Regions from separate parts of the Streptomyces sp. NPDC003456 genome, predicted to be linked through region 4. Evidence: riboswitches for the same ligand, from Rfam matches in the RefSeq annotation. Region 4 holds a riboswitch; each other region holds the start of a gene.

The links. Region 4 has a riboswitch for cobalamin ahead of ACFYWG_RS14260 (prenyltransferase/squalene oxidase repeat-containing protein). Riboswitches for the same ligand answer to the same signal wherever they lie in the genome.
Region 1: another riboswitch for cobalamin. It lies ahead of ACFYWG_RS02315 (hypothetical protein); the one in region 4 lies ahead of ACFYWG_RS14260 (prenyltransferase/squalene oxidase repeat-containing protein).
Region 2: another riboswitch for cobalamin. It lies ahead of ACFYWG_RS03865 (energy-coupling factor ABC transporter permease); the one in region 4 lies ahead of ACFYWG_RS14260 (prenyltransferase/squalene oxidase repeat-containing protein).
Region 3: another riboswitch for cobalamin. It lies ahead of ACFYWG_RS18875 (ribonucleoside-diphosphate reductase subunit alpha); the one in region 4 lies ahead of ACFYWG_RS14260 (prenyltransferase/squalene oxidase repeat-containing protein).

The regions. Positions count from the first base shown of each region.
Region 1 is NZ_JBIAOK010000001.1:620,658-628,118, reverse strand. Features, by position in the region: partial or broken gene ACFYWG_RS02335 (DUF6368 family protein) at 1-80, opposite strand, end outside; gene ACFYWG_RS02330 (ABC transporter ATP-binding protein) at 165-1,004, opposite strand; gene ACFYWG_RS02325 (FecCD family ABC transporter permease) at 1,001-2,119, opposite strand; gene ACFYWG_RS02320 (ABC transporter substrate-binding protein) at 2,116-3,156, opposite strand; cobalamin riboswitch at 3,207-3,332, opposite strand; cobalamin riboswitch at 3,533-3,659, shown strand; gene ACFYWG_RS02315 (hypothetical protein) at 3,797-4,123, shown strand; gene ACFYWG_RS02310 (hypothetical protein) at 4,489-4,716, opposite strand; gene ACFYWG_RS02305 (serine hydrolase domain-containing protein) at 5,266-6,504, opposite strand; gene ACFYWG_RS02300 (enoyl-CoA hydratase/isomerase family protein) at 6,705-7,461, opposite strand, start outside.
Region 2 is NZ_JBIAOK010000001.1:945,022-952,482, reverse strand. Features, by position in the region: gene ACFYWG_RS03880 (energy-coupling factor ABC transporter ATP-binding protein) at 1-696, opposite strand, end outside; gene cbiQ (cobalt ECF transporter T component CbiQ) at 693-1,442, opposite strand; gene ACFYWG_RS03870 (energy-coupling factor ABC transporter substrate-binding protein) at 1,448-1,816, opposite strand; gene ACFYWG_RS03865 (energy-coupling factor ABC transporter permease) at 1,813-2,514, opposite strand; cobalamin riboswitch at 2,544-2,730, opposite strand; gene ACFYWG_RS03860 (protein kinase) at 2,835-4,274, opposite strand; gene ACFYWG_RS03855 (nuclear transport factor 2 family protein) at 4,616-5,011, opposite strand; gene ACFYWG_RS03850 (VOC family protein) at 5,083-5,880, opposite strand; gene ACFYWG_RS03845 (SDR family NAD(P)-dependent oxidoreductase) at 6,022-6,828, opposite strand; gene ACFYWG_RS03840 (DUF4396 domain-containing protein) at 6,951-7,461, shown strand, end outside.
Region 3 is NZ_JBIAOK010000004.1:598,709-606,169, reverse strand. Features, by position in the region: gene ACFYWG_RS18900 (carbohydrate ABC transporter permease) at 1-339, opposite strand, end outside; gene ACFYWG_RS18895 (extracellular solute-binding protein) at 486-1,766, opposite strand; gene ACFYWG_RS18890 (GntR family transcriptional regulator) at 2,083-2,847, shown strand; gene ACFYWG_RS18885 (DUF3311 domain-containing protein) at 2,977-3,243, shown strand; gene mctP (monocarboxylate uptake permease MctP) at 3,240-4,868, shown strand; cobalamin riboswitch at 5,064-5,198, shown strand; gene ACFYWG_RS18875 (ribonucleoside-diphosphate reductase subunit alpha) at 5,323-7,461, shown strand, end outside.
Region 4 is NZ_JBIAOK010000003.1:730,315-737,775, reverse strand. Features, by position in the region: gene ACFYWG_RS14280 (prenyltransferase) at 1-606, opposite strand, end outside; gene ACFYWG_RS14275 (methyltransferase domain-containing protein) at 603-1,352, opposite strand; gene ACFYWG_RS14270 (glycosyltransferase family 4 protein) at 1,346-2,872, opposite strand; gene ACFYWG_RS14265 (TetR family transcriptional regulator) at 3,101-3,742, shown strand; cobalamin riboswitch at 3,782-3,916, shown strand; gene ACFYWG_RS14260 (prenyltransferase/squalene oxidase repeat-containing protein) at 4,027-5,265, shown strand; gene ACFYWG_RS14255 (SCO2322 family protein) at 5,262-5,924, shown strand; gene ACFYWG_RS14250 (CbiQ family ECF transporter T component) at 5,917-7,011, shown strand; gene ACFYWG_RS14245 (ABC transporter ATP-binding protein) at 7,008-7,461, shown strand, end outside.

The DNA.
Region 1 (7,461 bases), on a different contig from region 4:
AGAAGTTCGACGGCAGCGACACCCCCGACGACGTCCCTGACGGCGGCGGTCAGGAGCGCCGTGGCGACATGGTCGATCGCACGGTTGCAGCATGGTGGAGTGAGACGGCAGCCTGCCCCTGAGCGGCGCGGCCGCGACGAGCCACCGGCCGGCCCGGGCCCGGCCTAGGGACGACGGGCCTCCGCCGGTCCTGACGCGTCTCCCGGCGAGGCCGGGTCCCGTGTGTCGTCCTGGTCGGGGAGGAACGTCACGTGCGGGGCGCCTGTTCGGGCGTGGACGGTGACCTCGCTCGACACCCCGTAGACCTCGGCCAGCAGCCGGGACGTGAGTACCTCGGACGGCGGGCCCGAGGCGGCGACCTCACCGGCGTGCAGGACGTAGAGGCGGTCGCAGTGGTACGCCGCCAGGTTGAGGTCGTGCAGAGCGACGAGCACCGTCGCGGGCAGCCGCCGCAACACCCCGAGGATGTCCAACTGGTGGCGGATGTCCAGGTGGTTGGTGGGCTCGTCCAGGACCAGGAGCGACGGCTGCTGGGCCAGCGCGCGGGCGATCAGCACACGCTGGCGTTCACCGCCGGACAACCGGCCGAACGGGCGGTCGGCCAGCTCGGCGGCGTCCACGGCGGTGAGCGCCGACCGGATCAGGCCGGCGTCCGCAGGGGTGTCCCCGTCGAACAGCCGCTTGTGCGGAGCACGGCCCATGGCCACGACCTCGTACACGGTGAGATCGAGGTCCGCTCCCGGCTCCTGCACGACTGCCGCCACGGTCCGCGCCACCCGCCGCACGGGCAGCGACCAGACGTCCGCGCCGTCGGCCAGGATCCGGCCGGCCTGCGGACGCAGCACGCGGTAGACCGCGCGCAGCAGACTGGACTTGCCGCTGCCGTTCGGTCCGACCAGGCCGATGACCTCGCCCGGCCGGGCGTGCAGGGAGACGTCCCCGACGAGACGGTGCGCCCCGGCCGTGAGGGTGACGCCGTCGACGGTGAGTCCTGCCCCGGTCACGCCGCCGCCCCCTGCCGGGTTGCCCGCCCGGCGTCCCGGCGCATCAGCCACAGGAAGAACGGCCCGCCGCACAGTGCCGTCAGCACGCCGACAGGTATCTCCATCGGCGCGGCGACGGTGCGGGCGGCGATGTCGGCCCAGACGAGGAAGACCGCGCCGCCCAGGGCCGCCGTCGGCAGGACACGGCGGTGGTCACCGCCCACGAACAGGCGCACGATGTGCGGCAGCATCAGACCGACGAAGCCGATCGGCCCGCAGGCCGCGACCAGCACACCGGTGACGAGGGAGAGCAGCACGAACATCCGGGCCCGGAACCGGGCCACGTCCAGCCCCATCGTCACGGCCGCCTCCTCCCCGGCCAGCAGGAGGTTGAGGTTCCGCGCCTGGACCAGGAGCACGGTGACCCCCAGCAGCAGGGCGAGGCCGGGCAGCCACAGCGTGCCCCAGCGGACGCCGCCCAGGCCGCCGAGGGTCCAGGCGAGGACCGCGCGGGCTTCGTTGCCCCGGTCGGTGGTGAGCAGCAGCAGATTCAGCACGGCGCTGAGCACGGCGGCGACGGCCACGCCGGACATCACCAGCCGTGACGAGGTGATCCGCCCACCGGTGCGCGCGCAGGTGTAGACGAGCAGCAGCGCGCCGAGCGCGCCCGCGAAGGCGGCGGCCGACAGCGACACCGGCCCGAGCAGCGTCACCCCGAACACGATCACCACCACGGCACCCAGCGACGCCCCGGAGGAGACACCGAGCAGGTACGGCTCCGCGAGCGGGTTGCGGATCAAAGCCTGCAGGGCCGCGCCCACCACCGCGAGTCCGGCGCCGGCCACCGCCCCGAGCAGCACGCGGGGGGCCCGCACGTCCAGGACGATGGCCTCCCGTGCGGGCGACCAGTCCGGCTCGGCCCAGCCGGCGCCCAGCGCGTGCGTGACGATGCCCCACACCTGGCCCGGAGGCACGCGCACCGAACCGACGGCCAGGCCGGCCGTGATCGACAGCACCAGCGCGACGGCCAGGACGACGAGGGCGACGGCGAGACGGGGCCGGGCCGCCCGCCCGTCGTCCTGTGGCTGCTCGTGTGCCGTCCGTCCCGTGCCGGTGTCGGTGACCGGGGCGGTCACCGGAAGCTCTCGGGGTGGATGCCGCGGGCCAGGTCCTCCACCGCGTACGCGGACCGCACACCGACGAGGGTGGCCGTCAGCGGCAGCACCACGAACCGCTTGTTCCTGACCGCCGGGACGTCCCGGAGGGCGGGCTGCGACAGCAGGAACTTCTTCTTCTGCTCGATGCTCCCGGCGCCCGCGTAGTCGTAGACGGCGATGACTTCGGGCTTCCGCTCGACGACCTGCTCCCAGGAGACGTCGCCGAAGACGTCGTCCAGGTCCGCGAAGACGTTCTTGCCGCCGGCCAGCCGGATCAGCTCCGTGCCCAGGCTCTTGCCGCCCGCGGTGAACGCCGCCTTGTCACCGCTGTCGTACACGAAGACGGACACCTCGCGCGCACCCTCGACGGCCGAGGCGGCCCTGCCGACCCGCGCCCGGAGGTCCGACACGAGCTCGTCCGCGCGGTCGCTCACGCCGAAGATCCGCCCGACGGTGCGGACTTCGGCGTACGTGTCCTGCATCGTCACCCTGGTCTTGCCGCAGTACTCGCGGTTCAGGTGGGTGTCGATGCCGGAGTCGCTGAACGCCTTGCGGGAACGGCCCTCGCTCTCGGCGAAGGCACTGCCGTACCCGCCGTAGACGAGGTCCGGCTCGGCCTCCAGGACCGTCTCGAACGACGGTTCCTTCTCGGCCAGTTCGGGGATCGACGCGTAGTCCTTCCGCAGGTGCGGCAGCACGGCCGAGTCGGGGAAGGCGGTCCCCACCATGCGGTCCTTCAGACCGAGGGAGAGCAGGAGTTCCGCCGGGTGCTGGTGGATGGTGACGGCACGGGCGGGCGGCCTCTCGTACGTCGTCCGCACACCGCAGTTGTCGACGGTGACCGGGAAACCGGCCGGTGAGCCCGCGGGCTCGGCGCCCTGCCCGCTGCTCCGCGACGATCCGCAGCCGGCGGTCGACAGGAGGGCCGACAGGGCGCATGCGACCGCCGCGGCGCGCCGGGCGCGGCGCCTGCGGGCAGGGGTGGACAGCGGGGGACGGGACATGCCGTCGTACACGTGAAGCCTCCTGGGGAGTCCGCGCTCCTCGGATCGGGCCCGCGACAGGCCAGTGTCCTGACTCCCGGATCGACGCTCTCCCTCGGCCTTCCCGCGCGGCGCGCAGTGGCGTGTCGGAGGGTGCACTCCCCGGTCACAGTGGCGGGACCGTGCCGGATTCGCACCGGCTTCCTGATGTTCCCGTCGCGGCGATGACCCGGCGATCCTACGGCCCGCCGCGCACGGATCGAAAGGGCGCCCCCGGTGACGTGCGCGCCCCTCGCGCCACCGCCGGGGCCGTCGGCCCGCTCACCACCGCCCGCATCAGGGCCGGTTGCCGCGCAGTGCGGGCGATCGGCTGATGCGATGATGAACGGCGACAGGGCGACGGCGGTCCGAGGAAGCCGGTGTGAATCCGGCGCGGTCCCGCCACTGTGACCGGCGAGCGGATCCCGTGCGGGCCACTGCCCCCGTGAGGGGGCGGGAAGGCCGGGACGAGCTGCGACCCGGGAGCCAGGAGACTCACGTCGTCGCCTCCTCGAAGAACCCCGGGGCGGATCTCCCCGGAGAGAGGTGGTTCGGCGTGCCCGAAGCAACTGACAACGAGGGCCTCGGCAGGGGGACGACCGGACGACGCGCCCGCGCCGTCCCGTGCCGGGTCGTGGTCTGCCGGGACTGCTGCTGCGGAAGCCCGAAGGTGACCGGCGTCGACCACGCCGAACAGACGGCGCGCCTGCGGGCCGAGATGCCCGTGCGGGTGTCCGACTGCCTGGACGTGTGCGATCAGGCCAACGTCATCGTCGTGCAGCCCTCGTCGGCGGGCCGGGCGGCAGGGGCCCGCCCGGTGTGGCTGGGCCTGGTCAACGACCCGGCCGCCACGGAGGACATCGTGGAGTGGGTACGCGCCGGCGGGCCGGGCATCGCTCCCCGGCCGGACATCCTGGACCTGTACGCCTTCACTCCGCACGGCCGCAACCGGGCTCTCTAGAGGGGTCCGGTGATTTCCCGCTGCCCAGGCCGACCGGCGGCCATTCTTCACGGGGCCTCAGGAAAGCGTGAATGGGGAATTGGTTCTGGATGTCCGAGTGTTTTTCGACGCGCTGTGAATTCGAGGCACGTCGTGGTCGAGTGAAATGCACCGGCTGAAATGATCTGGTGTTCAAGCGCGGAGGACAGGGTGGCCGCTCCTGCCCGTGTCATATGCACCCTAACGCCGGAGCCGGCAGATGGGTGCTGAGGCGAACGGGTGACGCCATCGGTGATACGTACGTTGTCACGATGATCGCGGCCGGCTGCCGGCTCCCGTGCGGCAGCCCGGACGAGATGCTGTCCCGACCTGACGCGACGACCGCCTCAGGGAGTCGTCGCAGGTCGCTGAGGGGGAGCGGCGCTCGCCGCCGGCTCCGCGGCTTCGTCCGCGGTGCGGGACGGCGGCGGTGCGCAGCGCTGCGGACGCATGTTGCTCCGCAGCACCTCGACGAGGAGCCGGCGGCGGCGCAGTTCCGCCGCGTCCGTGTGGTGCAGTCGCCGGTGGGGATCGGACAGGAACACGGACCCGATGGTGCAGACAGAAGCACTCACGACAAAGGTCCACACCGTGGCGTTCAGCATAAATTCTCCGTGACTTACGAGGTGACTCGGTGCATCGTCAGGAGCGACAGATGCATGGGCACAACTGGACGGTCATTGCCGTGTCACGGTCCGGTGGTGAATTTCTATCGTTCGGTTCAATAGCCCTTTGCCGTGCCTATCAGTTTGTCGCTCCGTCGGGCGCGCCGTTGACGTCGCCGTGCCCTCCCCGGCGGCCTGTCGTTGCCCCCGGCATGGAGGACGACTCATACACCCGACCGGACACCCGCCTGCTCGGTGCCTACTGGCTGGACCTGTCGCGACTTCCTCGGGACCACTGCGTCTGCCGCGAGGTGGGACGGCCGAGGCCCCGTCCGGCCTCGCGGAGCAGTGGTGTGCATACCGCGGTGGCCCTGCTCGCATGGGCAGCGATCGTCGCCGCGATGATTGCGACGGTTCTGAAGTAGCCGAACCACGACCAGCGGCCCGCGGCCGGAGACCGTCCCCTTCAGGGGCCGGCGGCCGCGGGGTGCGCTGCCCGGTCCGAAGCGAAGTGTCGCCTCAGGCGGGGCGTTTGCCCAGCAGGGCGCAGACCGCGTTCTCCTGGACGGTGCGCAGCTGCTGGAGCAGATCCGGGTTCAGCGTCTTGTTCACCTGCGTGGTGAGCGAGAACGTGAGGGACTTGCGGCCGTCCGGGGTCGCGGCGATCAACTGGGTGTAGCCGGGGAAGTTGCCGGTGTGCCCCAGGACGACTCCGCAGCGGGTCTCGTAGCGGAAGATGGCGAGTCCCGCCTTGTTGCGGCCCGGCCCGGCCGGTTCCGAGGCGCCCTCGACCCACCGGCGCTGCTCGCGCAGCACCTCCGGCGACGTCAGGCGACCGGCGGCGTAGGCGCGGATGAAGCGCGTCATGTCCCGCGGGGTGGAGATGATGCCGCCCGAGGCCCACACGCCGGACGCGCTGATCAGCTCGCTGACGTCCTCCGGCGGCTCGGGCGGTTCGACGGCGTAACCGTGCATGTAGGGCTCGGGCATCTCGTAGCCCATGGGGAGACTGGTGTCGCGCAGGCCGAGCGGCCGGTAGACGATCTCCGACAGCAGCTCCTCGTACGGCGTGCGGGTCACGGCCTCCGCCATCAGCGCCACCGCGATGTTGTCGGAGTTGGAGTACCGGTACTGCGTGCCGGGGCGGAAGCGCAGCGGCTCGTCCGCCACGAAGTCCAGCAGGCGGCGGGGGTCGAAGGTGCGGCGCGGGTCCGCCACCAGCAGCTCCGCGAACTCGGGGTCCTCGGTGTAGTCGGGCAGTCCGCTGGTGTGGTTCAGCAGCTGCCGCAGCGTGACCGACCGCCAGGCACGCGGCAGCTGGGGCAGGGTGCGGCCGATGGTGCTGTCGAGCCGGAGCGCCCCGTCCGCCACCAGGCGCAGCGCCACCGCTCCGCTGAACGCCTTGGCGGTGCTCGCGATCCGCATGTGGTCGGTGGGCTCGATCGGGCGGCCGGTCTCCAGGTCGGCGACGCCCGCGCGCAGGACGCGCGGAGTCCCGTCCCGTTTCAGGACGACGATCACACCGGGCGGTCCTCCGGGTGTGGTCACCAGTTCCTCGAGCTGCCGTTGCAGGGCGCGCTCACCACTGCCGCCGGAGCTGCCGGAGCCGGGGGTTGCGCCCGCCGTCGGGGCGAGGAGCATACCGCCGAGGAAGGAGGCGCCGAGCAGGGTGACGAGGAACAGGCGGTGGCGGCGGGAGGGGAGTCCGGCACCGGAACGGGCGGGTGTTCCCGGTCTGGGAACGGGCAGGAGTGGCATGAGGATCCTGGGAGACTCGGTGGTCAGGGGCATCCTCAGCATCGGCCGGGACGGTGCCCGCCTGCTCGGCGGACTTGCTCCATCCGGCCGCACGGCGTGCTCCCGGGCGGGCGCGGTTCGCTCGTGCGGGCGCGACGGCCCCCTCGTACGGCGGGCCTGCGCCGGTGCGTACGAGAAGGGCCGGGCGCGCCGGGTGCGCGTCAGCGGGGCTGGGTCAGCTGGGCGGCCAGGAGGTGGGAGTCCAGCAGGGACGGGTCGGCGGTGCGGGCGGCCTTGGCGTAGCTGGCCAGCATGCGCCTGGTCAGGACGAGGGCCTGCGGGGAGCGCCGCGCCAGGGGCTTGGTCCAGGCGGTGACCGTGTCGTCCAGGGAGTCGAGGGGAGCGATCTTGTGAAGGAGGCCCAGGCGGTGGGCCGTGTGGGCGTCGAACGTCTCGCAGGTGAGCATGAGTTCGCGTATGCGGGCCGCTCCCGCCTCCGCGATCAGGCGGCCCATGGCGCCGCCCCAGGCGGGTGCCAGTCCGAGGCCGACTTCGGGCATCCGGAACTGACAGGTGTCAGCACCCGCGCGGAGGTCGCAGTACGCGGCGAGGGCGAGACCCGCGCCGACGACCTTGCCGTGGAGCCGGGCGATGGTGACGACATGGGTGTTCTCCAGGGCCTGGCACAGGCGCTGCGCCTTGTCCGCGATGCGCCGCAGCGCGGACCCGCCGGGGTCGGCGGCCAGACTGTCCCGGAACTCCTGCCGGTCGGCACCCAGGCAGAAGTCGCCGCCCAGGGAGGAGAGCACCAGCACGCTGATGTCGGGCTGGTCGTGCAGGCCGTCGAGGACGGCGAGGAGGGCGTCCAGCACCGCCGTGCCCAGGACGTCGTCCTGCGCGTCGGGGTTGAGCTGGACCTGGAGGACGGCACCGGTGCGGGTGAGGACCAGGGGAGCGGGGCCGAGGGGTGTGTCGAGC
Region 2 (7,461 bases), on a different contig from region 4:
GGTGCGGGCCAGTGCCGCCTCGGCGGGCCCGGTGCGGACGCCGGACGGGGTGAGCAGCGCCGCGTCGTCGGCCCAGCGCAGGGCGAGGTCGACGTCGTGGGTGGCCATCACCACCGTGGTGCCGTTCGCCCGCAGCCCGTCCAGGGTGGTGAGCAGGCGCTCCTGGCCGTCCGGGTCCAGCCCGGCCGTCGGCTCGTCCAGGATCAGCACCCGCGGCCGCATGGCGACGGCGCCCGCGATGGCGGTCCGCTTGCGCTGGCCGTAGGAGAGCAGGTGCGTGGGCCGGTCCGCCAGCGCTGTGATGTCCAGGGCGGCGAGCGCCTCCGCCACCCGCTCGCGCACCTGCCCGCCGGGCAGGCCGAGGTTCAGCGGCCCGAAGGACACGTCCTGCTCCACGGAGGCCGCGAACAGCTGGTCGTCCGGGTCCTGCACCACCAGCTGCACCGTCGTCCGCAGCCGCGTCAGGCCCTTGCGGTCGTACGTCACCGGCCGCCCCTCGACGGTCAACTCGCCCGCGCGCGGACGCAGTCCGCCGCTGAGCAACCGCATCAGGGTCGTCTTGCCGCTGCCGTTGCGGCCGAGCAGCGCCAGCGCGCGCCCCTCGCGGATCGTGAAGTCGAGGCCGCTGAGCACGGCCGGGCCGTCCTCGTAGGCGAAGGACGCGCCGCGCAGGGCGACGAGGGCGGGCTCGCTCACAACGGCGGCCTTTCCAGGAGAACGGTGAGGACGGCCAGCGCCGCGAGCAGCAGGCAACTGGCGGCCGTGAAACGGACGGAGACGCGCGCCTCGGGCACCAGCACGCGCAGGGTGCCGTCGTAGCCGCGCCCCGCCAGGCCGGCCTGGAGCCGGGCGGCCCGGTCGAAGGCCCGCACGAACGCCGTGGCGCCGAGACCGGCCAGCGAACGCCACTCGGCGCGGCGGCCGGTGTGGCCGAGGCGGGCCGCCTGCGCCTGGTGGACGCGGCGCACGGAGTCCAGCAGCAGGAAGCTCATCCGGTACGTCACCAGCGCCACGTCCACGACGGGCGCCGGGACCCCGGCCCGCACCAGCCGCGGCAGCAGGTCGGACAGGGGCGTGGTGAAGGCGAACAGCAGCACGCCCAGCGAGGCCGCGGAGGTGCGCAGCATCAACTCCCCGGCCCGCACCGGCCCGCCGGCGGCGAGCGAGACGAACCCGCCCGGCCCGCCGACCTGCACCAGCAGCGTCAGCGCGCCGGTCGCGCAGAAGCCCAGCGGGACCCGGTAGGCCCGCCACAGCCGCCGTGCGGGCACACCGGCCGGGCCGAGCAGCACCGCGACGGCGGTGACGAGCACCAGGGCCGCGCCCGGCCAGGGCGGCAGGCAGACGGCCAGTGCGGTGAGACCGAGCCCGAGCACGGCCTTGTCCACGGGATGACGGCGGCGCCAGCGGCTGCTGTGCGCCGCCGCGTCGATCGGCAGCACCGGGCTCAGTCCTTCGCGGAGACGGACTCTCCGGCGGCACCCGGGGGCGCGGTCGCCGCCTCCCGCTCCAGCGCCCGCTGCTCGCCCTGCCGCCGTCCCCGGCGCAGCCCGAAGTAGTAGGCGAGGACACCGGCGCCGAGCGCGGCCTGCAGGGAGAACAGGGCCGACTCGATCTCACCGGACGGCGGTTCGTACAGTGGGGAGAACCACGGTTCGTAGTCCGGCTGGATCTCCGTGATCGCCGTCTCCGCCTCGCCGTCGGCGCCGGTGAAGGGCTCCTCCTTGTGGTCGCCGAGGCCGAGCACGAGCGGCAGCACCGCGAGCGCGGCCACGGCCAGGAGCAGCACCAGGTTGATCTTCGTGTTCCGGCTCATCGGGCCACCGCCTCGGTCTCGGTCCGCGTCTCCGTGCGGGTCAGCAGCACGCCCAGCCGGGTGAGTTCGCCCTTGCTGGACTGCACCAGCAGCCGCATCACGAGGACCGTCAGCAGCCCCTCGCTCACGGCGAGCGGGATCTGCGTGACGGCGAAGATGGACCCGAACTTGCCGAGCGCGCCCAGGAACCCGCTGCCCGGGTCGGGGAAGGCGAGTGCCAGCTGCACGCTGGTGACGCAGTAGGTGGACAGGTCGGCGACGAACGCGCCGCAGAACACCGTCACCATCAGCGGCACGTCGAAGCGCCGCAGCAGCTTGTACACCGCGTACCCGGCCCAGGGCCCGACGATCGCCATGGAGAAGACGTTGGCGCCGAGCGTGGTCAGGCCGCCGTGGGCCAGCAGCAGCGCCTGGAAGAGCAGGGTGATGGTGCCGAGCACGGCCATGATCGGCGGCCGGAACAGGATGGCCCCCAGGCCCGTGCCGGTCGGGTGCGAGCAACTGCCCGTGACGGACGGCAGTTTCAGCGCGGACAGGACGAACGTGAAGGCGCCGGAGGCGCCGAGGAGCAGGGTGCTCTCGGGGTGCTCGCGCACCTCGCGGGTGAGTGACCGGACCCCGTGGACGACGAACGGCGCCGACGCGACGCCCCAGGCGACCGCGTGCGCCGGAGGAAGGAAACCCTCGGCTATGTGCATGGCTCAGCAGACCCTCTCCAGCACCTCGTGGATGGTTGACGCGCCTTGGCCGGTCTCCTGGCTGACGGGTACCACCGCCCGGACTCCGCCTTCCCGGGTCACGAGGACCCAGTGGCTGCCCGCGAGGGGCCGGAGCCGGACTTCCCGATTCACAGTGGCGAGGGCCGCACCGGCATCACACCGGATTTCCCGTTCACCAAGGCCAGGTGACAATAAGGCCCGGATCAGGACGAGCACAACCCGCACCGGGGGCGCGCGAGGGGGCGCCCCCTCGCACACCGGCGCATCCGGGGCCCCGCCGGAGGAGCACCCCGTAGGGGTCAGTCGTCGCCCTCGTCCCCGCCGTTCCCGCCCTCGCCGTCCCCCTGCGGCGCCGGGGGCTGCTCCTGCTGCGGCTGCTCCGTCTCCGCCGGTGTCCCGGCGGCCGGGTCCTGCGCGGGAGCGGTGCCGGCGGCCGCCGGCGAGGAGGGGGCCTGCTCGGCGGGCGGGGTGCCGGCCGGCGTGACGTCGGCCACGGTCCCGGTGGCCGGGGTGGTGGCCGCCGCCGGGCCGGGGTCCGGCCGCGAACCGGACGCCGGGCCCGGGCTCTCCTCGGCGGCCGGGGTGCTGGCGGTGGGAGACGGACCCGGGTCCGTGCCCTTCGTGTCGGTGTCGTCCGGCGAGAACCACTGCATGCCGATGAGCATCGCGGCGACGAACAGCGCCGCCGCCGCGGCCGCGGCGACGGCCTTCGAACGGTTTCCGCCCCCGCCGCCCCGCCGTCCGCCCCGCCCGGGACGCCCGGCCTGCGCCGCGCGGGCCGCGCCGCGCGGCCCGGCCGCCGAGGGCAGGGCGTACGTGGTCGGGCTGCTGGTCTCCGCACCGCGATACGGGCCTTGACCGGAGGGCACCGCCGGCCGGGGCCGCGTCCGCGGGGACGGCGACATCTCCGGCAGGGGCTCGGGCAGCCCCCGCCAGGCGCCGCCCGCGAACCACTCGGCCGCCTGCTGCGCGGTGGGCCGGTCCTCGGGCTGCTTGGCGAGCAGGCCGAGCAGGTAGTTCTCGAAGGCGGGCGGCAGGCCAGCGACCCCGAGCTCGCGCGGCGGCACGGGAACGGCGTCGAGGTGCTGGTGGAGCAGGGCGACGGCGCTGTCCGCCTCGAACGGCGGCCGGCCGCTGAGGAGCTGGTAGAGCACACAGCCCAGCGAGTACATGTCGGAGGCCGGGCCGGCGGGCTTGCCCAGGGCGCGTTCGGGCGCGAGATACATGCCGGTGCCGACGATCTGGCCGGTGGCGGTGAGCGCGGCGCCGGGGTCGTCCATGAAGCGCGCGATGCCGAAGTCGCCGATCTTCAGGGTGCCGCGGGCGTCGAGCAGCAGGTTGGCGGGTTTGACGTCCCGGTGGACAATGCCCTGCGCGTGTGCGGCGGCGAGTCCGGCCGACGCCTGGGCGGCCAGGACGGCCACCCGCTCGGCGGGCATCGGGCCCGACGTGGCGAGCACCTGGGAGAGGCTGTCGCCGTCGACCAGCTCCATCACCAGGTAGAGCCGGTTGTCGAACTCGCCGAAGTCCAGCACGCCCACCACGTGGGGGTGGTTCAGGCGACCGGCGGTCTGGGCCTCCAGCCGGAACCGCGAGGTCGCCGTGGCGTCGGTGTCCTGGGGCAGCAGCAGCTTGAGGGCCACCGCTCTGGCGAGCGTCTCGTCGTACGCACGCCAGACCTCTCCCATTCCACCGCGCCCGATCTCCACATCCAGCCGGTAGCGGCCCGCTAGCAGCACTCGTCCTCGTCTCACGCTCAGGGGAAGGTCCGTCGCCGCAGGCCGAACTCCCCGCATGTGCGCGGGGATTCGTGGGGGCTGCCGCAGCCGCCCCAGGATACTGGCGCCGCGTGGCCCCGTCGTCCCCGTGCGGCGGCGTCCCGCGGCTGCGGGACGCCCCGGCCGGCACGGACCTCCGCGGCCGGGGGAGAGCGGCGCCTGTGATGGTCCCCACGTGCGCCGGCGGGCGCCGCGCGGCCCCTCGTGCGCGACCGGCGTCCGCCCCGGCGTGAGCAAGATCACGACTCGACGCCGGCCGCGGCCACCGGCGCAGCCCGCCGCGATCGGCAGCAGCCCTGCGGTCAGTCCGGGGCTGCCTCGGTGACGTGGCTCAGGACACACAGCCAGCGGCCCTCCCGCCGCACGAAGACGTCGGTCGTCCACTCGTCGGAGTCGAACCGCTCGCCCCGGTGGTGCGCCGTGCTGGTCACCCGGCCGGTGACGACGGCCGTGTCGCCGTGGACGCGGACCCGGGGGCGGGTGCGCAGGTCCATCGCCGTATGGGAGAGGGCGCCGGACGCGACCAGGGAGAGGAACCGCTCCCGGGAGTCGATGCCGGACGCCGAGACGATCACCCACTCGTCCGCCATGAACGCGGCGATCCGGTCCGGGTCGTCGGAGACGATCGCCGCGGCCCATCGCTCGGACACGCGGACGAGGTCGGCGGCCTCGCCGCTCGGATCCTCCGGACTCCTCATGCCATGACGGCGGCGCGTTCCCGCCGACCCCGGATCACGGGCTCGCCCGGTCGCTCCCCGGCCCCCGGTCCTCAGTCCTCCGCGGCGGCGAGCAGCACGAACTCCGCCCCGGCCGGGTCCAGGCAGACGGCCAGCCGGCCGACGCCCTCCATGTCCTGCGGCCCCATCTGCACCTCGCCGCCCTTCTGCGTGACCCGGGCCGCCGCGGCGTCGCAGTCCTCGACCGCGAAGACCGGGTGCCAGTACGGCCGCCCGTCCGTCAGCGTCAGGTCCTGCGCGCCCATCTCCATCAGCCCGCCGTGCATCCGGTCCTCGGTCAGGCCCGCCGGGGTGACCATCGTGTAGGTGCCCGCACCGCCGGGCAGCGGCATGTCGCTGAACTGCCAGTCGAACAGGCCGCCGTAGAACTCCCGGGCCGCCGCCGCGTCGGTCGTGAACAGCTCGACCCAGGCCAGCGAGCCCGGCTCGTCCACCAGGTCCAGGCCCGCGGTCGTCCCCGGCTGCCAGACGGCGAACTGGCCGCCCAGGGGATCGCTGTACTGCGCCATCCGGCCCCACTCGTCGAGGTCCATCGGCTCGACCCGCACGGTGCCGCCGGCCTGCCGCACCACCTCGGTCGTGACGTCCGCGTCCGGGACGCTGTAGTAGATCATCCAGGCCGGGCGCGCGCCCTCCTCGGTCAGCTTGCCGAGACCGCCGACGACCTTGCCGTCCTTCCTGAACATCCCGCCCTCGAAGTCCTCGCTCTCGCCCATCGACTCGTAGTCCCAGCCGAGCACGGCGCCGTAGAAGGACGCGGCGGCCCGGACGTCCGGAGCGCCGAGGTCGAGCCAGCAGGGGGAGCCGGGAGCGTACTCCGTGGTGATCATGGCGGTGCTTCCCTTCAGCGAGTCCTGCGCCCAGCGTGACACCGGGCATCGCGGGGCGCGCGCCACCGCTCTCCACCCGGGGGACGCCGGGGCCGGGGCGGGGCAGCCGTCGGGAGCAGTCCGATGCGGCCCGGGGGCGGATCAGTGCACGGAGAGGCCGCCGTCCACGAAGAGCGAGTGGCCGGTGACGTACGCGGAGGCCGGGCTCGCCAGGAAGACGGCGGCGCCCGCGAAGTCACCGGGCAGGCCGTTGCGCCCGATCATCGTCCGGGCGGCCAGGGCCGCCACCGTCCCGGGATCGGACTGCAGGCGGGCGTTGAGCGGGGTCAGGACGAAGCCCGGCACGAGCACGTTGCTGGTGACGCCGCGCGGCGACCAGGCCTCGGCCTGGGAGCGGGCCAGGGACTCCAGTCCGCCCTTGGAGGCGCCGTAGGCCCCGCTCTGCACGAACGCGCGGTGCGCCTGCTGGGAGCTGATGTGGATGATCCGCCCGTAGCCGCGCTCCGCCATGCCGGGGCCGAAACGCTGTCCCAGCAGGAAGGGGGCCTCCAGGTTGACGGCCATCGTGATGTCCCAGACGTCCTCGGTGAGTTCGTCCATCGGCGGACGGATGTTGATGCCGGCGCTGTTGACGAGGATGTCGGGCTCGCCGAACGCCTCGACCGCACCGTCGGCGGCCGCCCGCACGCCCTCGCGTGTGCCCAGGTCGGCCGCGACCCAGGCGGCCCGGCAGCCCAGCTCCGTCAACTCGGCGACCGTGTCGGCGAGTTGCTGCTCCCTGCGGGCCACGATCACCACGCTCGCCCCGGCGCGGGCCAGGGCGACGGCGATGGCGCGCCCGATGCCCGAGCTGCCGCCGGTGACCAGGGTCACGCGCCCTTCCAGCGAGAACAGCTCGGCGAGGTAGGCGTGCGGCGTCGGGGTGCTCTGCGGCGACTGGTCGGTCATGCCGCCTCACTCTAGGCGGGGCGGGAGGACGGCACCGAGCCCGGTCGACGTATGCGCGGGGTGCGACTCGCGGCAGCGGGAAAGTCTGGTATGCATACCCCCTAGGGGTATATGGTCGCTCCATGGACGCCACCTCTCACGGCCCGGGGCACGACCCCGGCGGGCACGGTCACGAGAAGCACGGCCACGGGCGGCACCCTCGCGGGCCGGCCTCCTGGGGCATGGCGGTGAAGGCCACGCTGCACTGCCTGGCCGGGTGCGCGCTCGGCGAGATCCTCGGCATGGTGATCGGCACGGCGCTGGGGTGGGCCAACGTGCCCACCATGGTCCTGGCGATCACCCTCGCCTTCCTCTTCGGCTACTCCTTCACCCTGATCGCCGTGGTCCGCACCGGCCTCGGCCTCAAGGCCGCCGTCCGTGTCGCCCTGGCCGCGGACACCGTCTCGATCGCCGTGATGGAACTGGTCGACAACGCGATCATCGCCCTCACCCCCGGCGCGATGGACGCCCACCTGGCGGACGCGCTGTTCTGGTCCGCCCTCCTGGGTGGCTTCGTGGTCGCCTTCCTGGTCACCACGCCGATCAACAAATGGATGATCGGCCGCGGTCTGGGCCACGCGGTGGTCCACTCCC
Region 3 (7,461 bases), on a different contig from region 4:
GACGGCGCCGGCCGCGAAGACGATCGTGCGCACGACGACGGCCCAGAACTCGCCGTCGCCCAGCACCTTGGCGAAGTTGTCGAAGCCGACCGACTCCGCGGGCTGGAAGCCCCACAGCTGGGACTGGCCGAACTTCTGGAAGGACAGGGTGACCAGGCGGGCCAGCGGATAGCCCATGACCAGGGCCAGGATGAGCAGGCAGGGCGCGAGCAGCAGCCAGGGAGCGGCGGCCCCGCCCGAGCTGCGCCGGCCGCGTGGGCGGCGCGCCTCGGGAGGCGGCGGTGGTACCTGCCGCGATGGCGGCACCTTGGCGGGAATGTGGGTGTCTGCGGCACTCATCGCGCGCTCCTCGGCGGTCCCTCAGGTCTGACGAACGGCGGGGCTCCGCTGACCGGGAGCCCCGCCCGTGGGTCTGTCGTCCGGGTCGCGCCGCAGACGCGGGGAGGCACCGTGGCGTGGTTCGACCCGGACGACGGACCCGCAGGTCACTTGGTGTTGATGACCTTGTCGATCTCGGCGTCCGCCTCCTTGGCGGCGGCCTCGACGGACTTCTTGCCGGTGCCGATGCTCTGCAGCATGGTCTGCAGGACCTGCGCCTTCTCGACCTGGCCCCAGCCGGGGGCCATGGGGACGAACCAGCTGGACTCGGCCGCGGTGGCGGGCACGGCGGTCTTCGGGTCGTTCTTCAGCGTCGCGAGGTCCGTCTTGTTGTTGGGCAGGTTGCCCTTGGCCATCAGGCCCTTCTGGCCGGAGGAGCCGGTGAACGCGTTGATCCACTCGGCGGCCAGGGCCTGGGCGTCGGACTTGACCGGGACGGCGAGGTCGGAGCCGCCCAGGAAGACGGGCATGTTCTTGCCGGACGGGCCGGGCATCACGAAGTTCTCGAGGTTGCCCTTGAGCTTGCCGGTCTTGTCGTTCTTCGGGTCCTCGGCGGTCGCGCCCTCCCAGGCCGCCGCGAAGATCATGGCGGACTTGCCCTGGCCGTAGACGATGTAGCGGTCGGACTCGTCCTTGGTCTTGTCGCCGTGCATGTACTTGTCGACGACGTTCTTGAACTCCTTGAGGCCCTTGATCGACTCGGGCGAGGAGAGGGAGGCCTTCCACTTGCCGCCCGACTCGGTGGCGATGGCGCCGCCGGCGTCGTAGACGAAGGACATGGCCGCGTACCAGTCGCGGGTGGGCTGGTACCAGGCGTTGAACTTGTCGCCCTGCTTCTTCTGGATCTTGTCCAGGGCGTCGGTCAGGTCCTGGTAGGTCTTCGGGGGCGTCTTCAGGCCGGCCGAGGCCGCCACGTCCTTGCGCCAGTTGGCCACGCGGCCGCCGGCGTAGTAGGGGACGCCGTAGGTCTTGCCCTCGTAGGTCACCGAGGCCTTGAGGCCGTCCAGCCAGGCGTCCGAGTTGTCGAACGCGCCCTGGTCGAGGGGGGCGAAGGCGCCCTTGACCATGTAGCCGAGCATCTCGGTGTTGCCCATCTCGACCACGTCGGGGGCCTTGTCCGTGGCGAGGACGGCGTCGAGCTTGGCGTTCTTGTCGGGCCAGCCGTAGTACTCGTGGTTGATCTTGACGCCGGGGTGCTTCTTCTTCACCGCGGCGTCGGCGGCCTTCACCAGTTCCGGCCAGTTGTTCTGGGCGTCGACGGTGAGCCAGACCGTGAGTTCCTTGGCGTCCGCTCCCTTGTCGGAGCCCCCGTCCCCCTCGCCCCCGCACGCCGCGATGGAGACCATCATGCCCGCGATACCGATCGCGGATATCAGCTTGCGCTTCACGCCACCCTCCTCAGGGATGCCACAAACCCCCCTGCTCCCCGCGGTGAGACGTGGGGCGCCAGGACCTGGACCAATGGTGTAGACCAGTACCGGGAGCTTGGACCAGACCAGCAGGCCTGTCAAGGGTCGCGAGAAGGCCCTGACCAGCCGTTATGCGACCTACATATGCAGGAACCTTTAAGTAAGAAGCCAGCGAAAACACGGGTGTACACGGCATACTGCGGGTAGACCACAGCAAGGGCTGGACTAGACCAAAAGAGGCGCCGACGGTATACAAGTGGGATCGTGTCGGCGGACCGAGCCGGGAAGGCGGAGCATGAGCACCGACGTCAGCAGTGCGGAGAACGAGACAGGGGCACCCGTCCGTACCGCACGCGTGCCCAAGTACTACCGCCTGAAGAAGCACCTGCTCGACATGACCGAGACCCAGGCGCCGGGCACGCCGGTCCCGCCCGAGCGCACCCTGGCGGCCGAGTTCGACACCTCGCGCACCACCGTGCGCCAGGCGCTGCAGGAGCTCGTGGTCGAGGGCCGGCTGGAACGCATCCAGGGCAAGGGCACGTTCGTCGCCAAGCCGAAGGTCTCGCAGGCGCTGCAGCTCACCTCGTACACCGAGGACATGCGCGCGCAGGGCCTGGAGCCCACCTCGCAGCTGCTCGACATCGGCTACATCACCGCCGACGACCGCCTCGCCGGGCTGCTCGACATCACGCCGGGCGGACGGGTGCTGCGCATCGAGCGGCTGCGCATGGCCAACGGCGAGCCGATGGCCATCGAGACCACCCACCTGAGCGCCAAGCGCTTCCCGGCGCTGCGCCGGTCGCTGGTGAAGTACACCTCCCTCTACACCGCGCTCGCCGAGGTCTACGACGTCCACCTCGCGGAGGCCGAGGAGACCATCGAGACGTCGCTGGCGACCCCGCGCGAGGCAGGACTGCTCGGCACGGACGTCGGTCTGCCGATGCTGATGCTGTCCCGGCACTCGCTGGACCGGGACGGCCAGCCGGTGGAGTGGGTGCGCTCGGTCTACCGGGGCGACCGCTACAAGTTCGTGGCCCGTCTCAAGCGGCCCCAGGACTGACGCGGCGGCGGCCGGATCCCCGGTCCCTGCGGGAACCGCATTGCGGACGAGGGGTTCCGCTTGCGCCGTGCCCTGACCTAGATTGCCTGCGCATTGCCCAGGTGATCACTGAGGGGACGGAGCCGCCTGATGTCGCAAGCCCCAGAAACCAGCAGAGGCCCGGTGGTGACGCCCGTGCGCGTCGTCATCGGGCTCTGCCTTGTCGCACCCTTCGTGGCCATGCTGTGGGTCGGCTCGTACGCGAAGACCGACCCGGCCTTCATCGGGATCCCGTTCTTCTACTGGTACCAGATGGCGTGGGTGCTGATCTCCACCGCCCTGACGATGGTCGCCTACAAGCTGTGGCAGCGTGACCAGCGCTCCCGCTCGGCCGCGAGGGGCGGTGCGTCGAAGTGAAGGACGGCGTGAACGGCGTGGCACTCGCCGTCTTCATCTTCTTCTTCCTGCTCGTGACGGTCCTGGGCTTCCTGGCCGCGCGCTGGCGCAAGGCCGAGAACGAGCACAGCCTGGACGAATGGGGCCTGGGCGGCCGCTCGTTCGGCACCTGGGTCACCTGGTTCCTGCTCGGCGGCGACCTGTACACCGCGTACACGTTCGTCGCGGTGCCCGCGGCGATCTACGCGGCCGGCGCGGCCGGCTTCTTCGCCGTCCCGTACACGATCCTGGTGTACCCGCTGATCTTCACCTTCCTGCCCCGCCTGTGGTCGGTGTCCCACAAGCACGGGTACGTGACGACCTCCGACTTCGTGCGCGGGCGCTTCGGCTCCAAGGGCCTGTCCCTGGCCGTGGCCCTCACCGGCATCCTGGCGACGATGCCGTACATCGCGCTCCAACTGGTCGGCATCCAGGCCGTGCTGGACGTGATGGGCGTCGGCGGCGGCGAGAACACCAACTGGTTCATCAAGGACCTGCCGCTGCTCATCGCGTTCGGCGTGCTGGCGGCGTACACCTACTCCTCGGGCCTGCGGGCGCCGGCGCTCATCGCGTTCGTGAAGGACACGCTGATCTACCTCGTGATCGCGGTGGCGATCATCTACATCCCGATCAAGCTGGGCGGATTCGACGACATCTTCGCCAAGGCCGGTGAGGCGTTCAGCCAGACCAACCCGGCCACGGGGGCGCCGCGCGGGGCGCTGACGCCGCCGGAGGCGGGCCAGTGGACGTACGCCACGCTGGCGCTGGGCTCCGCGCTGGCGCTGTTCATGTACCCGCACTCGATCACGGCGACGCTGTCCTCCAAGAGCCGTGAGGTGATCCGCCGCAACACCACGATCCTGCCGCTGTACTCGCTGATGCTGGGCCTGCTGGCGCTGCTCGGCTTCATGGCCGTCGCGGCCGGCATCAAGGTGCAGAACGGCCAGCTGGCGATCCCGCAGCTGTTCGAGACGATGTTCCCGGACTGGTTCGCCGGTGTGGCGTTCGCGGCCATCGGCATCGGCGCGCTCGTGCCCGCGGCCATCATGTCCATCGCGGCCGCGAACCTGTTCACCCGCAACATCTACAAGGACTTCATCAAGCCGGACGCCACCCCCGCGCAGGAGACCAAGGTCTCCAAGGTGGTCTCCCTGCTGGTGAAGGTGGGCGCGCTGGTCTTCGTCCTCACCATGGACAAGACGGTCGCCATCAACTTCCAGCTGCTGGGCGGCATCTGGATCCTGCAGACCTTCCCGGCCCTGGTCGGCGGCCTGTTCACGCGCTGGTTCCACCGCTGGGCCCTGCTCGCGGGCTGGGCGGTCGGCATGGTCTACGGCACGGCGGCCGCCTACGGTGTGGCCTCCCCGACGCAGAAGCACTTCGGCGGCTCGTCGAAGGAGATCCCCGGCATCGGCGAGATCGGCTACATCGGCCTCACGGCGTTCGTGCTCAACGTGGTCGTGACGGTCGTCCTGACCTTCGTCCTGCGGGCCGTGAAGGCCCCCGACGGCGTCGACGAGACCAAGCCGGAGGACTACACGGCCGACGCGGGCGACCCGGGCGTCCAGGTGGAGCTTCCGCCGGCGACCGCCGGTTCGTCGCACTGACCCGGGCGCGCCCGGCCGCGTCGAGGTGCGGCCGTGCCGCGTCGGGGTACGGCCCTGCCGCGTGGCGGCGACCGGCCGCGAACCACCCGCAGCGGGCCGCCGTGACCATCCGTCACGGCGGCCCGCTGTCACGTGGAGCTGACGCTCCGACACCACCGCGACACTACATCTGGGGGTGTCACCCGCGCCCGGCACAAGATGTATGCTCATGCTCGCTGTCGCCGCAGGGGAATCCGGTGCGAATCCGGAACTGTCCCGCAACGGTGTACCCATGCCCTTCTGTGCGCATGGGGGTCAGTCCGAGGACCTGCCGACAGTGCACCCGGCCGCCGGCCGGTGTGCCCTGACGTCCGGGCCTCGTGGAATGGGCCGGTGGACGCGCGACGCCGTGTGCGTCCGTGTGCTGCCCCCTGCCCTCGGCGAGGCCCCGTGCCGAGCGAGGGAGAGCCCCCACGTGACCATCGCGCCAGCGGATCCGGTCTCAGCCGCCGAGCAGGAGCAGGACGCTCCCGGGGCCGCACTGCTGCGGACCCTGACCGAACTGACCGCCGACCTGCCCGACGCCGACCCCGGCCGGGTGGCCGCCGCCGCGCTGCGCGGCCGGTCCGCGCGGGCGGACGAGCGGGAGCTGCGGGACCTGGCGACGGAGGCCGCGGCCGGCCTCATCTCGGAGGACCCCGCCTACTCCCGCCTGGCCGCCCGCCTGCTGACCATCGGCATCCGCGACGAGGCCGCCTCGCAGGGGGTCACGTCCTTCACCTCGTCCGTCGCGGTCGGGCACCGCGAGGGGCTCATCGCCGACCGCACCGCCGCATTCGTCGAGCTGCACGCGGCCCGGCTCGACGCGCTGGTCGACACCGCGGCCGACGACCGCTTCGGCTACTTCGGCCTGCGCACGCTGCACAGCCGCTACCTGCTGCGGCACCCGATCACCCGCAAGGTGGTCGAGACCCCCCAGCACTTCCTGCTGCGCGTGGCGAGCGGGCTCGCCGAGGACGACACCGCGCGGGCGGTGGACGAGGTCGCGGCGCTCTACGGGCTCATGAGCCGCCTCGACTACCTGCCCTCCTCCCCCACCCTCTTCAACTCCGGCACCCGGCACCCCCAGATGTCGTCCTGCTACCTGCTCGACTCCCCCAAGGACGAGCTGGACTCCCTCTACGACCGCTACCACCAGGTCGCCCGCCTGTCGAAGCACGCCGGCGGCATCGGCCTCGCCTACTCCCGCATCCGCGCCCGGGGTTCGCTGATCCGCGGCACGAACGGCCACTCCAACGGCATCGTCCCGTTCCTGAAGACCCTCGACGCCTCGGTCGCCGCCGTGAACCAGGGCGGCCGCCGCAAGGGCGCCGCGGCGGTCTACCTGGAGACCTGGCACGCGGACATCGAGGAGTTCCTGGAGCTGCGGGACAACACCGGCGAGGACGCCCGGCGCACGCACAACCTGAACCTGGCGCACTGGATCCCGGACGAGTTCATGCGCCGCGTGAACGCCGACGCGCAGTGGTCGCTCTTCTCGCCCTCGGACGTGCCGGAGCTGGTCGACCTGTGGGGCGAGGAGTTCGACGCCGCGTACCGCAGGGCCGAGGCGGCGGGGCTCGCCCGCAAGACCCTGCCCGCCCGCGAGCTGTACGGCCGCATGATGCGCACACTGGCGCAGACCGGCAACGGCTGGATGACCTTCAAGGACGCCGCCAACCGCACCGCCAACCAGACGGCCGAGCCGGGCCACGTCGTGCACTCCTCCAACCTCTGCACGGAGATCCTGGAGGTCACCGACGACGGGGAGACGGCGGTCTGCAACCTGGGCTCGGTCAACCTCGGGGCGTTCGTGACCGGTGGGGACATCGACTGGGAGCGCCTGGACGAGACCGTCCGCACGGCCGTCACCTTCCTCGACCGGGTCGTCGACATCAACTTCTACCCGACCGAGCAGGCGGGCCGCTCCAACGCCCGCTGGCGCCCGGTCGGCCTCGGCGCGATGGGCCTGCAGGACGTCTTCTTCCGGCTGCGCCTGCCCTTCGACTCGCCCGAGGCCAAGGCCCTGTCCACCCGCATCGCCGAGCGCATCATGCTGGCCGCGTACGAGGCCTCCGCCGACCTCGCCGAGCGCAACGGCCCGCTGCCCGCCTGGGAGAAGACCCGCACCGCCCGGGGCGTCCTGCACCCCGACCACTACGACGTGGAGCCGGCCTGGCCGGAGCGCTGGGCGGCCCTGCGCGAGCGGATCGCCACGACCGGTCTGCGCAACTCCCTGCTGCTCGCCATCGCCCCCACGGCCACCATCGCCTCGATCGCGGGCGTGTACGAGTGCATCGAGCCGCAGGTGTCGAACCTGTTCAAGCGCGAGACGCTGTCGGGCGAGTTCCTCCAGGTCAACTCCTACCTGGTGGAGGAGCTGAAGCGGCTCGGCGTGTGGGACGCCCGGACCCGCGAGGCGCTGCGCGAGGCGAACGGCTCGGTGCAGGGCTTCGCCTGGATCCCCGAGGACGTGCGCGCCCTCTACCGCACGGCCTGGGAGATCCCGCAGCGCGGCCTGATCGACATGGCGGCGGCCAGGACCCCGTTCCTGGACCAGTCGCAGTCCCTGAAC
Region 4 (7,461 bases):
GGCGTGCCGCAGCCGGCCGACGGCCAACTCCCAGTCCGGTTGGGCCTCCTCGCGCTGCTCGGCGATGGCCAGGGCGCAGCGCAGGGCGTGGTGGATCGAGGAGCAGCCCGTCAGCAGGGCGTCGGCCGTGGGCGTGCCGTCGTCGTCGCGCCGCCAGCCGATCTGCCCGCCCGGCTGCTGCAGGCGCAGCACGAACTCCACCGCCGCGTACACCGACGGCCACATCCGCTCCAGGAACGTGTCGTCCCCGGTGGACAGGTAGTGGTGCCAGACGCCGACGGCTATGTAGGCGACGAAGTTGGTCTCCCGGCCGCGGTCGGTGACGTCGGCGAAGTCGCCGTCGGCGTAGGCCGCGTACCAGGAGCCGTCGTCGTTCTGGTGCCGGGCGAGCCACAGGTAGGCGCGTTCGGCGGCCTCGTGCTCGCCGGCCGTGTCCAGGGCCATGGCGGCCTCGACGTGGTCCCAGGGGTCCAGGTGGTGGCCGCGGAACCACGGGATCGCGCCGTCCTCGCGCTGCACGGCGAGGACGCCGGCGACGGTCGCGGCGGCCTCCCCCGCGGTGAGGACCCCGGGCAGGACCAGGTGTTCCGTCCGGGGAGTGGTCACGTGGCGTCCGTCCCGGTCCCGGCCGTGCGCGGCAGGTGCGGCTTGGTGGCGTAGGCCACGAAGCTCTTGCCGATCAGCGGGTTCAGTGCCTGCTCGGCGACCCGGGTGGCCAGCGGCTTCTTCATGATGTCCCAGACCAGCAGCTTGTGGTACGCCCGTACCGGCAGCGCCTTGTCGTTGTCGACGCCGAACGCGCACTTCAGCCACCAGTAGGGCGAGTGCAGGGCGTGGGCGTGGTGGGTGCCGTAGGGCTTCAGGCCGGCCTCGCGGATCTTCTCCAGCAGCTCGTCCGCGCGGTAGATGCGGATGTGGCCGCCCTCGACCTCGTGGTAGGCGTCGGACAGGGCCCAGCAGACCTTCTCGGGGCCGTAGCGCGGGACGGTGACGGCGATGCGGCCGCCGGGCTTGAGCACGCGCACCATCTCGGCGAGGACGCCCTTGTCGTCCGGGATGTGCTCCATGACCTCGGAGATGATGACGACGTCGAAGGACTCGTCGGGGAAGGGCAGGGCGAGGGCGTCGCCCTCCATGGCCGTGGCGGTGGCGCCCTCGGGGGCCTCACCGGCCTCCTTCATCGCCGCGAACCACTTGGCGACCTCGCGGATCTCCTCGGCGTTCTGGTCGAGCGCCACGACCTGCGCGCCGCGCCGGTAGCACTCGAACGCGTGCCGGCCGGCCCCGCAGCCGAGGTCCAGGACGCGGTCGCCCGGCGCGAGCGGGAACCGGGAGAAGTCGACGGTCAGCACGTGGCCCTGCTTTCGGAGTTGACGCCTGCTACATCTGTCGCCGCCGCGGACACGGCTCCCGCGGCAGCGGTGGTCCCGGCACCGGAGGGGGAACCGGCACCCGAGGGGGAGCCCGCGCCGGCCGGGGTGCCCGCACCGGCCGTGAAGCCCGCGCCGGCCCGGGTTTCCGCGCCGGCCGGGACGGAAGAAGTGGGCCGGTGCGTGCGGGCGCCGGCGCCGCCGGTGCGGTCGATGGCCTCGCGGTAGCGGGCCACCGTGCCCTGCGCGGCCCTGGCCCAGGTGAAGTGGCGCAGCACGCGCGCGCGTCCGGCCGCGCCGAGGCGGGCCCGCAGGTCCGCGTCGCCCAGCAGGCGGCCGAGGCCCGCCGCCAGCGCGCCCGCGTCGCCCGGCGGCACCGCCAGGCACGTCTCGCCGTCGGGGCCGGCCACCTCGGGGATGGCCCCGCCGGTCGTGGCGAGCAGCGGGGTGCCGGTCGCCATGGCCTCGGCGGCCGGCAGGGAGAAGCCCTCGTACAGCGACGGGACGCAGGCGACCTGCGCCGAGCGCACGAGGTCGACCAGTTCCGCGTCGGAGATGCCCTTGACGAACTCGACGGCGCCGTCGAGGCCGTAGCGCTCCATGGCCTGGGCGACGGGGCCCTCGGCCGGGCGCTTGCCGACGACGACCAGGTGCGCCTGCGGGTGCTCGGTGCGCACCTTGGCCAGCGCCTCGACGAGGTGCACCAGGCCCTTCAGCGGCACGTCCGCGCTGGAGGTGGTGACGATCCGGCCGGGGACGACCGGCACGGAGGGGTCGGGTGAGAACAGGTCCGTGTCCGCGCCGATGTGCACGACGTGGATCCGGTCCTGGCGGACGCCGAGGTGGTCGACGATCTCCTGGCGGGAGGTGCCGGAGACGGTCAGCACGGACGGCAGGCGCCGCGCCACGCGCTTCTGCATGCGCGTGAAGGCGTACCAGCGCCGCACCGACAGGCGCCGCTGCCAGCCGTCGGCCGCGTCCAGCTCCAGCTGCCGGTCGACGGTGATGGGGTGGTGGATGGTGGTCACCAGGGGGGCGCCGACGTCGCCCAGCAGGCCGTAGCCGAGGGTCTGGTTGTCGTGGACGACGTCGAACTCGCCGCGGCGGGCGCGCAGATGGCGGCGGGCGCGCAGCGAGAACGTCAGGGGCTCGGGGAAGCCGCCGGTCCACATGGTCCCGACCTCGAGCGCGTCGATCCAGTCGCGGTACTCGCCGCGGCCCGGGGTGCGGAAGGGGTCGGGCTGGCGGTACAGGTCGAGGCTGGGCAGCTCGGTGAGGCTCAGCCCGTCGTGGCCCTCGTCCAGGACGGGATAGGGCTGGGAGCCGATGACCTCGACCCGGTGGCCGAGGCGGGCCAGTTCCCGCGAGAGGTGGCGGACGTAGACGCCCTGGCCGCCGCAGAACGGGTTCCCTTTGTAGGTGAGGAGCGCGATGCGGAGCGGTCGCAAGCCGTCGGCGGCCGATTCCTGCGGGGCCCCGGCCTGACTGGCCTCAGCGGTCACCCTGGGCCCCCTTCTCCCTGCACTGTCCCGCGAGATTACGCCGGGACGCTAATCTAGAACAAGTTTCAGACTTGATCGTTCGGAGGCTCCGAATCTACCGGCAGGTAGGGGCGCTGTGAGCAGTCGATCAGGTGATTCACGCCACGGCCGGCACCGTGCCATGCTGTGTGATCACCCGCCCTCACGGACGGTCACGGAACGGGACCGGCACATCCCGCAGGAGCCGAGGTGAGCGCCCAGGTGAACAAGGTGGCCAAGGCGGACCCCGCAGCCGCGACCCTCGCCGCCCCGCCCCTGACGGAGCGGCAGGAGGCCCGTCGCCGCCGCATCCTGCACGCGAGCGCCCAACTGGCCGTCCGGGGCGGCTTCGACGCCGTGCAGATGCGCGAGGTCGCGGAGTCCTCCCAGGTCGCGCTGGGCACGCTCTACCGGTACTTCCCCTCCAAGATCCATCTGCTGGTCGCCACGATGCAGGACCAGTTGGAGCGCATGCACGGCACGCTGCGCAGGAGGCCGCCGCAGGGCGCGACGGCGGCCGAGCGGGTCGCCGAGACGCTGATGCGCGCCTTCCGGGCGCTGCAGCGCGAGCCGCAGCTGGCCGACGCGATGGTCCGGGCGCTCACCTTCGCCGACCGCAGCGTGAGCCCCGAGGTCGACCAGGTCTCCCGGCAGACGACGGCGATCATCCTGGACGCGATGGGCCAGGAGGACCCGACGCCCGAGCAGCTCTCCGCGGTCCGGGTCATCGAGCACACCTGGCACTCGGCGCTGATCACCTGGCTGTCGGGGCGCGCCTCCATCGCCCAGGTCCGCATCGACATCGAGACGGCGTGCCGCCTGATCGACCTGACGGCCCCGGATCGCTCCTGACCCGCGCCCACGGGTCCCTCACCCGTCGGGGCGCCTTTTTGACGGGCGGGTACAGTAAGCGGGTCGTCATCACACCGTACGGGGGGAAGCCGGTGCAATTCCGGCGCTGACCCGCAACCGTGAACCGCCCCTCAGGCGGTGAGCCGGATCGCCGCGTACGGTTCGTGACCGGCTCGCGTGCCCGGCAGTCCGCCGGTGCACGGCACCGTCGAGGTATACGGAGCCGAGCCGCCGGGGTGTCCCGTGCTGCCCGGCTCCCCCACAGGGAGAGGCACCCGCCGATCATGAACGTCCGCCGCAGCGCCGCGGTCCTCGCCGCCGTCGCCGTGATCGGCGCCGCCACCCCGGCCGCCGCCGACCCGTCCCCCTCGCCGTCCCCGGCGCTCCCCTCCGCCCTCCACGGCGACAAGGACCCGAAGTACGACGGTGTGTGGCGCCAGTCGCTCGCGCTGCTCGCGCAGGACACCGTGGGGGTGAAGCCCGCGGCGAAGTCGGTGCAGTGGCTGGTGCGCCAGCAGTGCGCCGACGGCGCCTTCGCCGCCTACCGCGCCGACCCGGCCGCCGCGTGCGACGGCTCGACCATGGTCGACACCAACGCCACCTCCGCCGCCGTGCAGGCCCTCGCCGCGCTCGGCGGGCACGACGACGTCACCGGCAAGGCCGTCCGCTGGCTGAAGTCCGTCCAGAACGAGGACGGCGGCTGGGGCTACGCCCCCGGCGGCGCCAGCGACACCAACTCCACGTCGGTCGTCATCGGCGCCCTGGCCGCCGCCGGGGAGCAGCCGGGCGGCGTGGAGAAGGGCGGGAAGTCGCCCTACGACGCGCTGCTGAAGCTCGCCCTGCCGTGCGGTGGGGACGACGACGGCGCCTTCGCGTTCCAGCCGGACAAGAAGGGCAAGCTGTTCGCCAACGCCGACGCCACCGCCGCCGGGGTGCTCGGCGCGCTCGGCAAGGGCATGGTGACGGAGGCCGGCGAGAAGGCGTCCGGCACGGACTGCGCGAAGCCGGGCACGCCCGGGCAGGCGGCGGCCAACGGGGCCGGCTACCTCACGGCCGCGCTGGCCGCGGACGGCGACCACCTGATGTCCGCCCTGCCCGGCGCCGAACCCCAGCCCGACTTCGGCAACACCGCCGACGCCGTCGTCGCGCTCGCCGCGCACGGCGACACCGGCCAGGCGGAGAAGTCCGTGCGGTGGCTGAAGAAGAACGCCGCCGCCTGGGCCGCGCAGAACGGCCCCGCCGCCTACGCCCAGCTGATCTTCGCCGCCCACGCCACGGGCACGGACCCGCGCGACTTCGGCGGCGCCGACCTGGTGAAGCAGCTGAACGCCACCGGCCCGGCCCCGCAGGCCGCCGCCGCGAAGGCGGGCGGCCAGGACGGCGAGAACGCCAAGGACGCCAAGGACGCCGAGGAATCGGACTCGGTGTTCGGCGTCTGGTGGTACGTCGGCGTCTGCCTGGTCGCGGGCATCGGCATCGGCTTCCTGTTCAGCAGCGGCCGCCGGAAGAAGCAGCAGCCGTGATCCGCCGCGCCCTGCTGCTGCTCCTGGCCGTGCTCCCGCTGCTCGCGGGCGCCGGCCAGGCGCACGCCGCCGGCTACCGCTACTGGTCGTTCTGGGAGCGCGACGGCGACCGCTGGGTGTACGCGACCCAGGGGCCGTCCACGAGCCGCCCCTCGGACGGCGACGTGCAGGGCTTCCGCTTCGCGGTGAGCGAGGACTCGGCGGACGCGACCCGGCCGCGCGGCGCGGTGCGTTTCGACACCATCTGCGCGCGGACGCCGGCCGAGGAGGGCACCAAGCGCGTCGCCCTCGTCCTCGACTTCGGCACCGCCGCCGACGCCCCCGACGGCGAGCGTCCGCCGCCCGCCCGCACGGCCTGCGCCCGGGTCTCCCCCGACGCGACCACCGCCGAGGCCCTGGCCGCGGTGGCCGGGCCGCTGCGCTACGGCAGCGACGCCCTGCTGTGCGCGATCGCCGGCTACCCGGAGAAGGGCTGCGGCGAGCAGGTCGCACAGCGCCCGGACCCGTCGGCGGACAGCGCTGAAGGCAAGGACGGCCGGGAGACCGGGACGGAGGGCGGAACGTCCGGCGGCGGCCCGTCCCTGGGGCTGGCCGCCGGCATCGCGGTGGTGGCGATCCTGGGGGGAGCAGCCGTCTGGCAGGTACGCCGGCGTGGCTAGCACGACCCCGCCGCAGGGGCGCCCGGCCACCCTGCACCCCGGTGCCTGGTGGCTGTGGGCCCTCGCCCTGGGCACCGCGGCCACCCGCACCACCAACCCCCTGCTGCTCGCCCTGCTCGTCGCCGTCTCCGCCTACGTCGTCGCGGCCCGCCGCCCCGACACGCCCTGGTCCCGCTCCTACGGCGCCTTCGTCCGACTCGCCCTGCTCGTGCTGCTGGTCCGCCTGCTCTTCGCGACGCTCCTCGGCTCCCCCATTCCGGGCACGCACACCCTGTTCACGCTGCCGGAGGCCGGCCTGCCCGACTGGGCGCAGGGCATCCGCCTGGGCGGCAGGGTGACGGCGGAGGCCCTGGTCTTCGCGCTGTACGACGGGCTGAGGCTGGCCACCCTGCTGATCTGCGTCGGCGCCGCGAACGCCCTCGCGAACCCCGCCCGTCTCCTCAAGTCCGTGCCGGGCGCGCTGTACGAGATGGGCGTGGCGGTCGTCGTCGCGCTCACCTTCGCGCCGAGCCTGATCGCGGACGTGCAGCGGCTGCGCGCCGCCCGGCGGCTGCGCGGCCGTCCGGACAAGGGCGTCCGGGGTCTGCTGCAGGTGGGCCTGCCGGTGCTGGAGGGCGCCCTGGAGCGTTCCGTCGCCCTGGCCGCCGCGATGGACGCCCGCGGCTACGGCCGTACCGCGCGGGTCCCCGAGGGGATACGGCGGACCACCGCCGCGCTGACCCTGAGCGGGCTGCTCGGCGTGTGCGCCGGGACGTACGGGCTGCTCACCGCCGAGGGCGGCTCCTACGGCGTGCCCGTCCTGCTCCTCGGCTGCGCCGCCGCCCTGGCTGGGCTGCGGCTCGGCGGCCGCCGCTCCCTGCGCACCCGTTACCGCCCGGACCGCTGGGACGTGCGCGCCTGGCTGGTCGTGGCCTCCGGCGTGGCCGTCGCGGCTCTGCTCACCCTCGCCTCCGTCCGCGATCCGGCGGTGCTGCGGCCCGGCGTGGTCCCCCTCGTGGCGCCGACCATGCCCCTCTGGCCCGCCGCGGCGATCCTGCTCGGCCTGCTGCCCGCGTTCGTCGCCCCCGACCCGAAGGAGCCCGCGTGATCCGCTTCGAGGACGTCTCCGTGACCTACGACGGGGCCGCCGAACCCACCGTCCGCGGCGTCGACTTCGAGGTCCCCGAGGGCGAGCTGGTCCTGCTGGCGGGTCCGTCCGGCGTCGGCAAGTCGACCGTCCTGGGCGCCGTCAGCGGACTGGTCCCGCACTTCACCGGCGGCACGCTGCGCGGCCGGGTCACGGTCGCCGGGCGCGACACCCGCACCCACAAGCCCCGCGAACTGGCCGACGTGGTGGGCACGGTCGGCCAGGACCCGCTGTCCCACTTCGTCACGGACACCGTCGAGGAGGAACTCGCCTACGGCATGGAGTCGCTGGGGCTCGCCCCGGACGTGATGCGCCGCCGCGTCGAGGAGACCCTGGACGTGCTGGGGCTGGCCGGCCTGCGCGACCGCTCGATCGCCACGCTCTCCGGCGGCCAGCAGCAGCGGGTCGCGA